DNA from 2 places in the Streptomyces sp. NPDC037401 genome. Region 1 is predicted to be linked to the other one. Evidence: riboswitches for the same ligand, from Rfam matches in the RefSeq annotation. Region 1 holds a riboswitch; the other holds the start of a gene.
What was found. A riboswitch is a leader RNA that binds a small molecule or an ion and turns the genes downstream of it on or off. The one in region 1 is predicted to bind glycine.
Positions count from the first base shown of each region.

Region 2: linked by a shared signal. The riboswitch ahead of gcvP (aminomethyl-transferring glycine dehydrogenase) and the one ahead of gcvT (glycine cleavage system aminomethyltransferase GcvT) in region 1 are both predicted to bind glycine.

Region 1 covers NZ_JBVJWO010000002.1:249,005-256,136, forward strand. Annotated here, with positions in the region: gene ACZ7H1_RS02660 (enhanced serine sensitivity protein SseB) at 1-319, opposite strand, end outside; gene ACZ7H1_RS02665 (AAA family ATPase) at 359-1,081, opposite strand; glycine riboswitch at 1,231-1,340, shown strand; gene gcvT (glycine cleavage system aminomethyltransferase GcvT) at 1,508-2,623, shown strand; gene gcvH (glycine cleavage system protein GcvH) at 2,700-3,074, shown strand; gene glyA (serine hydroxymethyltransferase) at 3,095-4,351, shown strand; gene ACZ7H1_RS02685 (L-serine ammonia-lyase) at 4,641-6,023, shown strand; gene ACZ7H1_RS02690 (glycoside hydrolase domain-containing protein) at 6,182-7,039, shown strand.
Region 2 covers NZ_JBVJWO010000061.1:4,695-11,826, reverse strand. Annotated here, with positions in the region: gene ACZ7H1_RS36365 (DNA polymerase IV) at 1-560, shown strand, start outside; gene ACZ7H1_RS36360 (PRC-barrel domain-containing protein) at 464-853, opposite strand; glycine riboswitch at 968-1,078, shown strand; glycine riboswitch at 1,079-1,213, shown strand; gene gcvP (aminomethyl-transferring glycine dehydrogenase) at 1,273-4,158, shown strand; gene ACZ7H1_RS36350 (DUF5999 family protein) at 4,283-4,489, opposite strand; gene ACZ7H1_RS36345 (hypothetical protein) at 4,741-5,337, opposite strand; gene ACZ7H1_RS36340 (glutamate-cysteine ligase family protein) at 5,833-7,132, shown strand, end outside.

The DNA.
Region 1 (7,132 bases):
CCCGGGCGAACTCCACGGCCGGGGCCACCGCGAAGGGCATGTGGGCCCCCGCGCACTGCGTGAACTGCTGCTGGGAGCTGTACACGGGCACGTAGGCGGCGCCGCCGATGTCCATGGTGGGCAGGGACAGGCTCGGGCTGTCGGGTCCGCCGCCGGCGGGCAGCGGCACCCAGATCTGGCTGCGGCCGAGCACTTCGAGGATCCGGCCGCCCGCGGCCGGACTGCCGAGGGAGGCCGCGAGGGTCTCCTCCAGTTCGTTCGCGGGCCAGCCGTCGCCCGCGCCGCCCCCGTACGTGCTCGCGTTCGTCCCGTCCTGCATGTTCACCCGCGCCCTTTCCCCACTGCCGACGTGTAGACCCTAGAGGGTGCCGTGCGGGCGTCCGGGGCGGGTTTCGGGGGCGAAGCCGATCGACGTGAGGCCGGCGGCCGCCGCGCGGTCCAGGAGGACCACCGAGGCGCAGCCGGCCGGCAGCCGGCCCTGCTCCGCGGCGCCGAGGAGCCGCGCCACCGTGGCCCGGTGGCGTCCGAAGGCGTACGCGGAGACCCCGCGGCCGCGCGCCGCCTGGCCGGACAGGGCTTCCGCGGGGGTCGCGTCGAGCAGCAGCAGGTGCAGGTCGCGGCCGCGGGCGCGGGCCGCGCGGGCCAGCAGGGCGCGGACCCAGGCCTGGGTGCCGCAGTCGTGGACGACCACGCTCTGGCCCGCCCGCAGGGAGCGCCACAGCCCGGCGTAGTGCGCGATCCGCACCAGGGGGCGGTAGACGGCGTACGGCAGCGCGGCCGGGGTCCGGGCCTCCCAGCGCTCGCGGGCGTCCTGGGAGTCGATGCCGCCGCTGCGCACGGCCCGCTTCATGAGGGTGCTCTTGCCGCTGCCGGGCAGCCCGGAGACCACCACGACGTCCCCGTCGGCGAACTCCAGCCGCGCGGGGCCGCGGCCCGCGCGTCCGCGCAGGTCACGGACGTGCCCCGCCCCGGCGGGGCGGGCCGTGCCGAAGGGCCCCCGGTCGCGTGCACCGGGCTGGACCGGTACGCCCGCGGCCGTACCGGCCGCACCGGTCCCTGCCAGGGCTCCGAATCTCCGCACAGTGATCGCCTCCCCTTGTCGGGCCACCAGGACCCACCATGCCCACTGAGTGTAAAGAGACGGTAATGCGCCGCCCACGGTTCCGGCCGGGTTCGGCCCGTGCAATGATGTGCGCGCCATGCTGCACGACCAACTGCATAAAGGCCGCTTGAATCTGCGCGGGAGAGTTCCGCAGCCGTCCGTATGACGGACGCCTGCCGGACGCCGAAGGAGCAAGTCCCTCCCTTGAATCTCTCAGGCCCCGTACCGCGCGGGCGAGGCACATCTGAAAAGCGAGGCGTGCGGTTGTCACGAGCCGCCGGCTCCACCCAAGGTGCAAGTCACTTCCGTATGCACGTACGGTCGTGATGAACCTCTCAGGTTCCGATGACAGATGGGGAGGAAAGTCCTCAGCCCGTCGCGGACCCGCCTTGGAGAGCCAGCCTTATGACGAACAGCCCCCGTCTGACCGCCCTTGACGCCGTGCACCGTGCGCTCGGTGCGACCATGACCGACTTCGCCGGCTGGGACATGCCGCTCCGCTACGCCAGCGAGCGCGACGAGCACAACGCCGTCCGCACCAAGGCCGGCCTGTTCGACCTCTCGCACATGGGCGAGATCACCCTGACCGGCCCGGAGGCCGTCAAGGCCCTGGACTACGCACTGGTCGGCAACATCTCCACCGTGGGCGTCGGCCGCGCCCGCTACACGCACATCTGCCAGGAAGACGGCGGGATCGTCGACGACCTGATCGTCTACCGCCTCGGCGAGACCGAGTACATGGTCGTCGCGAACGCCTCCAACGCGCAGGTCGTCCTCGACGCCCTGACCGCGCGCGCCGCCGGCTTCGACACCGAGGTCCGCGACGACCGCGACGCCTACGCGCTGATCGCCGTGCAGGGCCCCGAGTCCCCCGGCATCCTCGCGTCCCTCACCGACGCCGACCTGGACGGCCTGAAGTACTACGCCGGCCTGCCGGGCACCGTCGCCGGGGTCCCCGCGCTGATCGCCCGTACCGGCTACACCGGTGAGGACGGCTTCGAGCTGTTCGTCAAGCCCGAGCACGCGGTCGAGCTGTGGACGGCCCTGCTGAAGGCCGGCGAGGGCGTCGGCCTGGTCCCGGCGGGCCTGTCCTGCCGCGACACGCTGCGCCTGGAGGCGGGCATGCCGCTGTACGGGCACGAGCTGACCACCGGCCTGACGCCGTTCGACGCGGGCCTGGGCCGGGTCGTGAAGTTCGAGAAGGAAGGCGACTTCGTCGGCCGCGCGGCCCTGGAGGCCGCCGCCGAGCGCGCCGCGGACAACCCGCCGCGCAAGCTGGTCGGCCTGATCGCCGAGGGCCGCCGCGTCCCGCGCGCCGGTTTCCCGGTCGTCGCGGACGGCGCCGTCATCGGCGAGGTCACCTCCGGCGCCCCGTCCCCGACGCTGGGCAAGCCGATCGCCATGGCGTACGTCGACGCGGCCCACGCCGCGCCCGGCACCTCCGGTGTCGGCGTCGACATCCGCGGTACGCATGAGGCCTACGAGGTCGTGGCGCTGCCGTTCTACAAGCGGCAGAAGTGACCTTCCGGCACCTCCCGCACGACCTCTGCAAGACCACTGTCCGCATGCACTCCCCCGTATCCAGGAGAATCAGGTCATGAGCAACCCCCAGCAGCTGCGCTACACCAAGGAGCACGAGTGGGTGTCGGTCGCCGAGGACGGCGTCGCGACGGTCGGCATCACGGAGTTCGCGGCCAACGCGCTCGGTGACGTCGTCTACGCCCAGCTCCCCGCGGTGGGCGACACCGTGACCGCGGGCGAGACCTGCGGCGAACTCGAGTCCACCAAGTCGGTCAGCGACCTGTACGCCCCGATCACCGGCGAGGTCGTCGAGGCCAACCAGAACGTGGTCGACGACCCGGCGCTCGTGAACACCGCCCCCTTCGAGGGCGGCTGGCTGTTCAAGGTGCGCGTGGCGGAGGAGCCGGCCGACCTGCTCTCCGCCGACGAGTACACCCAGTTCGCGGGCTGACCACACCTAGAGGGAATCCGATGTCGCTTCTGAACACCCCCCTCCACGAGCTGGACCCCGACGTCGCCGCCGCCGTCGACGCCGAGCTCCACCGCCAGCAGTCGACCCTGGAAATGATCGCCTCGGAGAACTTCGCTCCGGTCGCGGTCATGGAGGCCCAGGGCTCGGTCCTGACCAACAAGTACGCCGAGGGCTACCCCGGCCGCCGCTACTACGGCGGCTGCGAGCACGTCGACGTGGTCGAGCAGATCGCGATCGACCGCATCAAGGCGCTCTTCGGCGCCGAGGCCGCCAACGTGCAGCCCCACTCGGGTGCGCAGGCCAACGCCGCCGCGATGTTCGCGCTGCTGAAGCCGGGCGACACGATCATGGGCCTGAACCTCGCCCACGGTGGTCACCTGACCCACGGCATGAAGATCAACTTCTCCGGCAAGCTCTACAACGTGGTCCCGTACCACGTCGACGAGTCCGGCCGGGTGGACATGGCCGAGGTCGAGCGCCTCGCCAAGGAGACCAAGCCGCAGCTGATCGTCGCCGGCTGGTCCGCGTACCCGCGCCAGCTGGACTTCGCCGCCTTCCGCCGCATCGCGGACGAGGTCGGCGCGTACCTGATGGTCGACATGGCGCACTTCGCCGGTCTGGTCGCCGCGGGCCTGCACCCGAACCCGGTGCCGCACGCCCACGTCGTCACCACGACCACGCACAAGACCCTCGGCGGTCCGCGCGGCGGCGTGATCCTGTCCACGCAGGAGCTCGCCAAGAAGATCAACTCCGCGGTCTTCCCGGGTCAGCAGGGCGGCCCGCTGGAGCACGTGATCGCGGCCAAGGCCGTCTCCTTCAAGGTCGCGGCCTCGCCCGAGTTCAAGGAGCGCCAGGAGCGCACCCTGGCCGGCGCGAAGATCATCGCCGAGCGCCTGGTGCAGGACGACGTCAAGGCCGTGGGCGTGGACGTGCTGTCCGGCGGCACCGACGTGCACCTGGTCCTGGTGGACCTGCGCAACTCGGAGCTGGACGGCCAGCAGGCCGAGGACCGGCTCCACGAGGTCGGCATCACGGTCAACCGCAACGCCATCCCGAACGACCCGCGGCCGCCGATGGTCACCTCGGGTCTGCGGATCGGTACGCCGGCCCTGGCCACCCGCGGCTTCGGCGCGGAGGACTTCACCGAGGTCGCGGACATCATCGCCGAGACCCTGAAGCCGTCGTACGACAGCGAGTCCCTCAAGGCCCGCGTCTCGACGCTCGCCGCGAAGCACCCGCTGTACCCGTCGCTCTAGCGGCACTCAGGTCAGACGCCCGAAGGGGTCCGGTAGCCTGCCGTCTTCCAGGCCCGGACCCCTTTTCGTGACCTCTTCACGGCCACTGTCCCTCCCCTCCGCGACGGCGCGGAGCCCGGGGAGGCACCGGCGGCCGGCGAACGTGAGCTGTCCCACGCCTGACCCCCAGGCCCCGCTCGACAGCCGAGGCGTTCACCTCGGCACGTTAGGCTCGTCTGTCGGACAAAATCCGCTTACGTCCCACTTCTCCTGCCCCTCCCGCCCCACGAGCTGACAAGGGAGTCCGCCAGTGGCCATCTCCGTCTTCGACCTCTTCTCCATCGGCATCGGCCCGTCCTCCTCCCACACCGTGGGCCCGATGCGGGCCGCCCGCATGTTCGTGAACCGGCTGAAGAAGGACGGCGTCCTCGCCCAGACCGCGTCGGTGCGCGCCGAGCTCTTCGGCTCCCTCGGTGCGACCGGCCACGGGCACGGCACGCCCAAGGCCGTGCTGCTCGGCCTGGAGGGCCACTCCCCCCGGACCGTGAACGTGGAAACCGCCGACGACGAGGTCGAGCGGATCCGGCAGAGCGGCCGGCTGCGGCTGCTCGGCGCCGAGATAGGGGACGTGCACGAGATCGCGTTCGACGAGCCGAACCAGCTGATCCTGCACCGCCGCCGCTCGCTGCCGTACCACGCCAACGGCATGACCCTCTTCGCGTACGACGAGTCCGGCGCCCCGCTGCTGGAGAAGACGTACTACTCCGTCGGCGGCGGCTTCGTCGTGGACGAGGACGCGGTCGGCGAGGACCGGATCAAGCTCGACGACACCGTGCTGAAGTACCCCTTCCGCTCCGGTGACGAGATGCTGCGGCTGGCGCGCGAGACCGGCCTGTCGATCTCCTCGCTGATGCTGGAGAACGAGAAGGCCTGGCGCACGGAGGACGAGATCCGCGCGGGCCTGCTGGAGATCTGGGGCGTCATGCAGGCCTGCGTGCAGCGCGGCATGTCCCGCGAGGGCATCCTGCCGGGCGGCTTGCGGGTCAAGCGGCGTGCGGCCTCGACCGCCCGCCAGCTGCGCACCGAGGGCGACCCGATGATGCACCGCAGCGAGTGGACGACCATCTACGCGATGGCGGTGAACGAGGAAAACGCCGCCGGCGGCCGGGTGGTGACCGCTCCCACCAACGGCGCTGCGGGCGTGCTCCCGGCGGTGCTGCACTACTACATGAACTTCGTTCCGGGCGCGGACGAGGACGGCGTGGTCCGCTTCCTCCTCGCCGCCGGCGCGATCGGCATGCTGTTCAAGGAGAACGCCTCCATCTCCGGCGCCGAGGTCGGCTGCCAGGGCGAGGTCGGCTCGGCCTGCTCGATGGCGGCCGGCGCCCTCGCCGAGGTGCTGGGCGGCACCCCGGAGCAGGTGGAGAACGCCGCCGAGATCGGCATGGAGCACAACCTGGGCCTGACCTGCGACCCGGTCGGCGGCCTGGTCCAGATCCCGTGCATCGAGCGCAACGGCATGGCGGCGGTCAAGGCCGTCACGGCGGCGCGGATGGCGATGCGCGGCGACGGCAGCCACAAGGTCTCCCTCGACAAGGTCATCAAGACCATGAAGGAGACGGGCGCCGACATGAAGGTCAAGTACAAGGAGACGGCGCGCGGCGGTCTCGCCGTGAACGTCATCGAGTGCTGAGGAGCCGCTCCCTGCGGTTCGCTTCCCGGCAGTCCCCAGCACCCGGAGGGGCCCGGCACGGCGTGCCGGGCCCCTGGGTCGTATCGTCGAAGTCCCGCCCGCCCGTGCCTGGCTGCGTGCGGCGGGCTCCGTCGTCGCTTCCCTCGGGGGGATCCACCGTGTCCGGACACCGTCGTCTGTCGAAGCGCGGCCGCCGCGCCGCCTGGGCCGCCGCCGGCGCCGCCGTGCTGCTGGGCGGGGGCGTCACCGCGCAGGCCGTGACCGGGGCGGCCGGCACGGCCGCCCCGCCGGTCGCCCTGCCCGCGCCCAGCGTGTACACCGGGCGCGCCTTCGACACCTGCACCGCTCCGTCGCTGCCCGCGATGAAGGCGTGGAAGACCACGGGCTTCTACGGGGCCGCGGCCGTCTACTTCGGCGGGAAGAACCGGGCCTGCGCCCAGCCGCAGCTGACGCGCTCGTGGGTGAAGTCCGTGGACGCCGCGGGCTGGAAGCTGGTCCCGCTGTACGTGGGCGCCCAGCCGCCCTGCCAGACGCGGATCGGCCGGGAGAAGTTCACCGCGGCGAACGCCGCCTCGGTCGGCACGGCGAACGGCGCGGACGCCGTCGCGCGGGCCGGCGCCCTCGGCATGAAGTCCGGCAGCGCCCTGTACCTGGACATGGAGCCCTTCGACATCGCGGACACGGCGTGCGTGAACGCCGTGCTGACGTACGTGCGGGCCTGGGACCGGGCCGTGCACGCCAAGGGCTACTGGGCCGGGTACTACGGCTTCCGCAGCAGCAGCGCCGCCGTGGTGGCGACCGCGCGGGACCGCCGGGACCTGCCGGACATCCTCTGGTACGCGCTGTGGAACAAGGACAAGACCACGACCCGCGACTGGCCCTGGGACAAGGCCCTGTACACGGGCCACCGCCGGGCCCACCAGTACTGGGTGAACAGCAAGGAGACCCGGGCGGGGTACACCCTGACCGTCGACCGCAACGACTGGGACGCCCCGGTCGCGGTGATCGCCCGCTGACGGGGAGAGCCGGGAAAACAATCCCGCCGGCGGTGCAACCGTACGGGTGTGAGGAATGTCTCTTCTGATGACACCATTGTCCCCGTCTCAGGA
Region 2 (7,132 bases), on a different contig from region 1:
CGCTGACCCGCTCCGAGACCCTGCGCGGGCCGACCGACGATCCGGCGGTGGTACGGGAGGCGGCCGCGCGGCTGCTGGACGCGGTCGACACCACGGGCGGGGTGAGGCTGCTGGGCGTGGGGGTGTCGGGGCTGGCGGACTACACGCAGGAGGATCTGTTCGCGCAGGCTGCCGGGGACATCGCGGCCCGTGCGGCGGAAGGGGCTCCAGAGGGCGCTGGGGCGGGGCGTACGGAGGATGCGGCGGAGGCCGCGGCACAGGAGCCCGCCCCCGTGGTGGAGCGCCGCTGGGCGGCCGGGAGTGACGTCCGTCACGCGCAGTACGGACCCGGATGGGTCCAGGGCAGCGGCGTGGGGCGGGTGACCGTGCGCTTCGAGGAGCCGGGCTCGGCTCCGGGCCGGGTCCGTACCTTCAAAGTCGACGATTCCGACTTGGAGCCTTCGGACCCGCTGCCGCTGGTGGCTCAGTCCTCGTCGGTGCTCAGCCGGCCGAAATCGCGGTCCGGCGGCGGGGGAGCGGCGGCCGCGATGTCGCCGGGCAGCGCGACGTCGAGCCCGTAGTGGTGGTAGAGCTGGAGCTCCTGCTCGGGGGAGAGGTGGCGCCCCACTCCGAAGTCGGGCGCATCCTTGATGAGAGAGCGTTCGTAGGGCACCCGCAGGGTTTCTCCCACCATCTCGCTGGGTTCCAGCGGGACGAAGGCGTCCCTGCTGAAGAGCCCGGTGCGGACGGCCGCCCACTCCGGTTCCCCGGTCGCGTCGTCGAGGTACACCTCGTCGACCGTGCCGATCTTGTTGCCGTTGCGGTCGAACGCCTTGCGGCCGATCAGGCTGCGCGGATCGATATCGGTCTGCACGGTCCCTCCATTTGGTCGCAACTCCTCCGTTATGACTACGAAAGTGCATTTTTCAAGTGGGGGCCACTTGAGCGAGGCCCCACGAACCTCGCTGGTAGTCTGGTTTACGGCTGCTGACCCTGTGCGGGAGAGCCCGTCCGAGTGAGTTCGTCATGAGCCTCTCGGTGGCGCCGAAGGAGCAACTCCTCCCCGGAATCTCTCAGGCACACGTACCGCACGGACGAGGCCACTCTGGAAAGCAGGTCGGGCGTCGGAGCGGTGTTCCGGAACCCTGCCTCACCGACGGTGAAAGCCGGGACTCACGGGCGACCCCCACGAGACCCGGTGAAGCTCTCAGGTTGAGATGACAGAGGGGGAGGCCGTCCGGGTGCCCGCGTCGTGGCACCCCTCGTAGGTCGCGAGACCAGGAGGCCTCCGCCATGACCGCCCACCGTATTCCGCTCTCCCAGCTCGAGAGCGGCATCCCCTTCGAGCAGCGCCACATCGGCCCCGACGCCGAGGCGCAGGCCAAGATGCTCGCGCAGGTCGGCTACGGCTCGCTCGACGAGCTCACCGCTGCCGCGGTGCCGGACGTGATCAAGACCGCGGAGGCCCTGAACCTCCCCGGCGCCCGTACCGAGGCCGAGGTCCTCGCCGAGCTGCGCACCCTCGCCGCCGGCAACAAGGTCCTGTCTTCCATGATCGGCCTGGGCTACTACGGCACGTTCACTCCGCCGGTGATCCTGCGCAACGTCATGGAGAACCCGGCCTGGTACACCGCGTACACGCCGTACCAGCCGGAGATCTCGCAGGGCCGCCTCGAGGCGCTCCTCAACTTCCAGACCGTGGTCGCCGACCTGACGGGCCTGCCCACCTCGGGCGCCTCCCTCCTCGACGAGGGCACCGCGGCCGCCGAGGCCATGACGCTGGCCCGCCGCGTGGGCAAGGCCAAGGGGAACGTCTTCCTCGTCGACGCCGACGCCCTGCCGCAGACCGTCGCCGTGATCGAGACCCGCGCCGAGCCCATCGGCATCGAGGTCGTCGTCGCCGACCTGTCCGCGGGCATCCCGGCCGAGGTCGCCGAGCGCGGCGTCTACGGCGTGCTCATCCAGTACCCGGGCGCCTCCGGTGCGGTCCGCGACATCAAGCCGCTGATCGACGAGGCCCACGGCCTCGGCGCGATCGTCACCGTCGCCGCCGACCTGCTCGCGCTGACGCTGCTCACCTCGCCCGGCGAGCTGGGCGCGGACATCGCCGTCGGCACCACCCAGCGCTTCGGCGTCCCGATGGGCTTCGGCGGTCCGCACGCCGGCTACATGGCCGTGCAGGACAAGCACGCGCGCTCCCTGCCCGGCCGCCTCGTCGGCGTCTCCGTCGACGCCGACGGCAACCGTGCCTACCGCCTGGCGCTGCAGACCCGCGAGCAGCACATCCGCCGCGAGAAGGCGACCAGCAACATCTGTACCGCGCAGGTGCTGCTCGCCGTCATGGCCGGCATGTACGCCGTCTACCACGGCCCCGAGGGGCTGCGGACGATCGCCCGCCGCACCCACCGCTACGCCGTCCTCCTCGCCGAGGGCCTGAAGGCCGGCGGCGTCGAGATCGTGCACGACGCCTTCTTCGACACCCTCACCGCGCGCGTCCCGGGCCGGGCCGCCGAGGTGGTCGCCGCCGCCCGCGAGCGCGGGGTCAACCTCTTCCAGGTCGACGCCGACCACGTCTCGGCCGCCTGCGACGAGACCACCCTGCGCGCCGACGTCGAGGCCGTCTGGGCCGCCTTCGGCGTGAGCGCCGACATCGAGGCGCTGGACGCCGCCGCCGCGGACTCGCTGCCCGAGGCGCTGCTGCGCTCGGACGAGGTCCTCACCCACCCGGTCTTCCACCAGCACCGCTCCGAGACCGCGATGCTGCGCTACCTGCGCAAGCTCTCGGACAAGGACTACGCGCTGGACCGCGGCATGATCCCGCTGGGCTCCTGCACCATGAAGCTCAACGCGACCACCGAGATGGAAGCGGTCACCTGGCCCGAGTTCGGCCAGCTGCACCCGTTCGCCCCGGTGGAGCAGGCGCAGGGCTACGCCACGCTCATCAACGAGCTGGAGGAACGTCTCTGCGAGGTCACCGGCTACGACAAGGTCTCCATTCAGCCGAACGCCGGTTCGCAGGGTGAGCTGGCCGGTCTGCTCGCCGTACGCGCCTACCACCGCGCCAACGGCGACGAGCAGCGCACCATCTGCCTCATCCCGTCCTCGGCGCACGGCACCAACGCCGCCAGCGCCGTCATGGCCGGCATGAAGGTCGTCGTCGTCAAGACCGCCGACGACGGCGAGGTGGACGCGGACGACCTGCGCGCCAAGATCGAGCAGTACCGCGACGAGCTCGCCGTGCTGATGATCACCTACCCGTCGACGCACGGTGTGTTCGAGGAGCACGTCGCCGACATCTGCGCCCAGGTGCACGACGCCGGCGGCCAGGTCTACGTCGACGGCGCCAACCTGAACGCCCTGGTCGGCCTGGCCAAGCCCGGTCACTTCGGCGGCGACGTCTCGCACCTGAACCTGCACAAGACGTTCTGCATCCCGCACGGCGGCGGTGGTCCGGGCGTCGGCCCGGTCGGCGTTCGCGCGCACCTCGCGCCGTACCTGCCGAACCACCCGCTGCAGCCGACCGCGGGCCCGGAGACCGGTGTCGGCCCGATCTCGGCGGCCCCCTGGGGCTCGGCCGGCATCCTGCCGATCTCCTGGTCGTACGTGCGCCTGATGGGCGGCGAGGGCCTCAAGCGCGCCACGCAGGTGGCCGTGCTCGGCGCCAACTACATCGCCAAGCGCCTGGAGCCGCACTTCCCGGTGCTGTACACGGGCCCCGGCGGGCTGGTCGCGCACGAGTGCATCATCGACCTGCGCCCGCTGTCGAAGGCGACCGGCGTCAGCGTCGACGACATCGCCAAGCGCCTGATCGACTACGGCTTCCACGCCCCGACCATGTCCTTCCCGGTCGCCGGCACGCTGATGATCGAGCCGACCGAGTCCGAGGACCTCATCGAGCTGGACCGCTTCTGCGACGCGATGATCGCGATCCGCGGCGAGATCGAGCGGGTCGCCTCGGGCGAGTGGCCGGCGGACGACAACCCGCTGCACAACGCCCCGCACACAGCGGCGGCGCTGGGCGGCGAGTGGGACCACCCGTACACCCGTGACGAGGCGGTCTTCCCGGCGGGCGTGACCCCGGCCGAGAAGTACTGGCCGCCGGTGCGCCGCATCGACGGTGCCTTCGGGGACCGGAACCTCGTCTGCTCCTGCCCGCCGCTGGACGAGTACGACAACTGACCCATGCAGTACGGCCGAGGGGCCGGTACGGGGAGTGTTTCCCGTACCGGCCCCTCGGGCTGTTCCGTGCCTCTTGTCGTGCCCTGTCGTCGCGCCTGCCCGCGGGCGCCGGTCGTGCCGTGCCTCAGGCGGCCTTCATGACCTGAGAGGCCGCCAGCGGGCGGTGCGGTGCGATGATCTGGCCGTCCGGCAGCAGCTCGCCGGTGTCCTCGAAGAGCAGGACGCCGTTGCACAGCAGGCTCCAGCCCTGCTCCGGGTGGTTGGCCACCGGCTGCGCGGCCTCTCGGTCGGCGGAGTCGGCTGACGGGCAAGGTGGCTGGTGCTGGCACATGGATGCGTTCTTTCGCTGCGGTGTGGTGAGAGTGCTGCGGCTCGATGCGGCGTTCATGGCCGCCCCCCGTATCGTCAATCGGTCGGTCGGAGACCAGTGTTCCCCTGCGGCGGTCGATCCGCAGGGATTTCCCGGTAGCTGTCCTCACCGATTGATGACGCATCACTCGTGCGGGCGGTTCAGTTCAACTGCCCTGTCTTTTCGGGTGGTTCGGCGGTGGCCCGTCCGGGCTAGTCCGAATGGCGTAGCCGTCAGGCCGGGGTGGCCAGGGCCGGCGGGGTCAGCCGGTGCGTGAGCACGGGCAGCAGTTCGGAGACCGGATGCGGCCGGTACGCCGCGATGCCGGGCGGGGCGGGAGCCAGCGGGACCAGCAGGTCCGCGGCGGCCGGCAGTCCCGCGGCGGCGTCGGCGCCCACCGCGCGGTGGAGCCACAGCGTCAGCATGTAGAGCTCGGGCACGGACAGCAGCCGGGGCTGGAAGTCGGCGCTCAGGGACTCCGCCTGCCGCAGTGCGCGCTCGGTCGCGGCGACGTACGGGCCCTCGAAGAAATGGGAGAACGCCCAGCCGTCCGCAGTGAGCCGGGTGTCCGCCGCCGCCACGAAGCGGTCGCCGCTGCGGATCAGGAACCGCCAGCCGGACAGCCGGGTGCGCGGCGGCCTGGCGCCGGCGGTGCGGGGGACGTTCAGCCGCTCCAGGACGTGGACGGGGAGCGGGAGTTCCGCGCTCAGCGGGCCGTGCAGGGCCCGCAGGGCGGGGGTGTGGGCCTCATGGACGGCCATGGGGGAACCGAGTGCCGCGAGAACGCTGCGCAGGGCGGGCGCGGGGGCCGGAGGGACATGCAGCGGCATGGTGGGTCGCCTCTCACTTGGGAGACCTGTGGAAACGGGGGGAGGTGCGGACGACGCTGTCGCATTCTGGGGCCAGAGGGGGGCGGAGGGGCAATGGCCGCGCGCCAACTCTCTGCCTTGATTGCGGAGTTTATACGACATGTGTTCACGCAGTGTTTCGGCTAGCCGTCCCGGCTATTGCCGACAAGACGCATACCGGACCCGCTGTCGTGGATTCCATGCCGACGGGGCGCGGGATTGCCGCGCTGACCTCGGAGGTTACCGGAAGGCTGCTCGGCTGGAAAGCTCCGGTATTGAGAGCGCGGCACGCCCGGCCGGAATGTTCACTCGGGCCCATGCAATGTGAATATGCCGACGCGCCGCTTCGGCCAAACCGGCGCGCGCTCCCCGGCGCTCCGGTCACCGGCGCGTTATCGATCACTGCGCCGGGGCATCATCGACCGTAACGCTGCCCCCGGGGTTCCGGGGGCAGTCCAGTCGAGGAGGGACGCTTCGATGGGGGAGAAGATCGTGGCAGGCGAATTCGACCTGTCCGATCGGCAACGGTATCGGAGGAAGCTTCACGAGTGCCTGGAGGGGCTGGGGCGGCTTCTGGCGGAGAAGAGGTTCGACCGGCCGAGGAATCTTCTGGGGCTGGAGATCGAGCTGAATCTCGCGGGTTCCGACGGACTGCCGAGAATGATGAATGCGCAAGTTCTGGACCGGATTGCCAGCTCCGATTTCCAAACGGAACTCGGGATGTTCAATCTGGAGGTCAACATTGTTCCGCACCGGCTCGGGGGGCGGGTATTCGACCAGCTCACCGAGGAGCTGCAGACCGGACTCGGCTATGCCCACCGGATGGCCGAGGAGATCGAGGCCGGTGTGGTGATGATCGGGATTCTGCCGACCATCGCCCATGCCGATCTGGTCTCTGCGAACCTCTCCGACGTCGACCGCTACACCCTCCTGAACAACCAGATCGTGCTGGCCCGCGGGGAGGACTTCACCCTCGACATCGATGGCGTGGAGCGGCTGACCTGCACGACCACCTCGATCGTGCCCGAAGCGGCCTGCACCTCGGTGCAGTTGCACCTCCAGGTCACCCCCGGGCGGTTCCCCGCGCTGTGGAACGCCGCGCAGGCGGTGACGGCCGTGCAGATCGCCGTCGGTGCGAACTCGCCGTTCCTCTTCGGCCGGGAGCTGTGGCGGGAGTCCCGGCCGCCGCTGTTCCAGCAGGCCACCGACACCCGTCCGCCCGAGCTCCAGGCCCAGGGGGTGCGGCCGCGCACGTGGTTCGGCGAGCGCTGGGTGGAGTCGGCGTACGAGCTGTTCGAGGAGAACGTCCGCTATTTCCCGGCGCTGCTGCCGATCTGCGACGAGGAGGAGCCCCTGCGGGTGCTCGCCGAGGGCGGGGTTCCCCGGCTCCAGGAGCTGGTCCTGCACAACGGCACGGTGTACCGGTGGAACCGGCCGGTGTACGGAGTCGCGGACGGCGTCCCGCACCTGCGGGTGGAGAACCGGGTGCTGCCGGCCGGGCCCACCGTCGTGGACGTCGTCGCCAACGCCGCTTTCTACTACGGGCTCGTGCGCGCCCTGGCCGAGGAGGCCCGCCCGGTGTGGACCCGGCTGCCGTTCGCGGAGGCCGAGGCGAACTTCGACGCGGCCTGCCGGTACGGCATCGAGTCCCGGCTGCGCTGGCCGCGCCGGGGACGCGGCGGCGGGCTGGTGAGCGTACCGGCGGTCCGGCTGGTCCTCGACGAGCTGCTGCCGATGGCGGCGGCCGGGCTCGACGCGTGGGGCGTCGAGCCGGCCG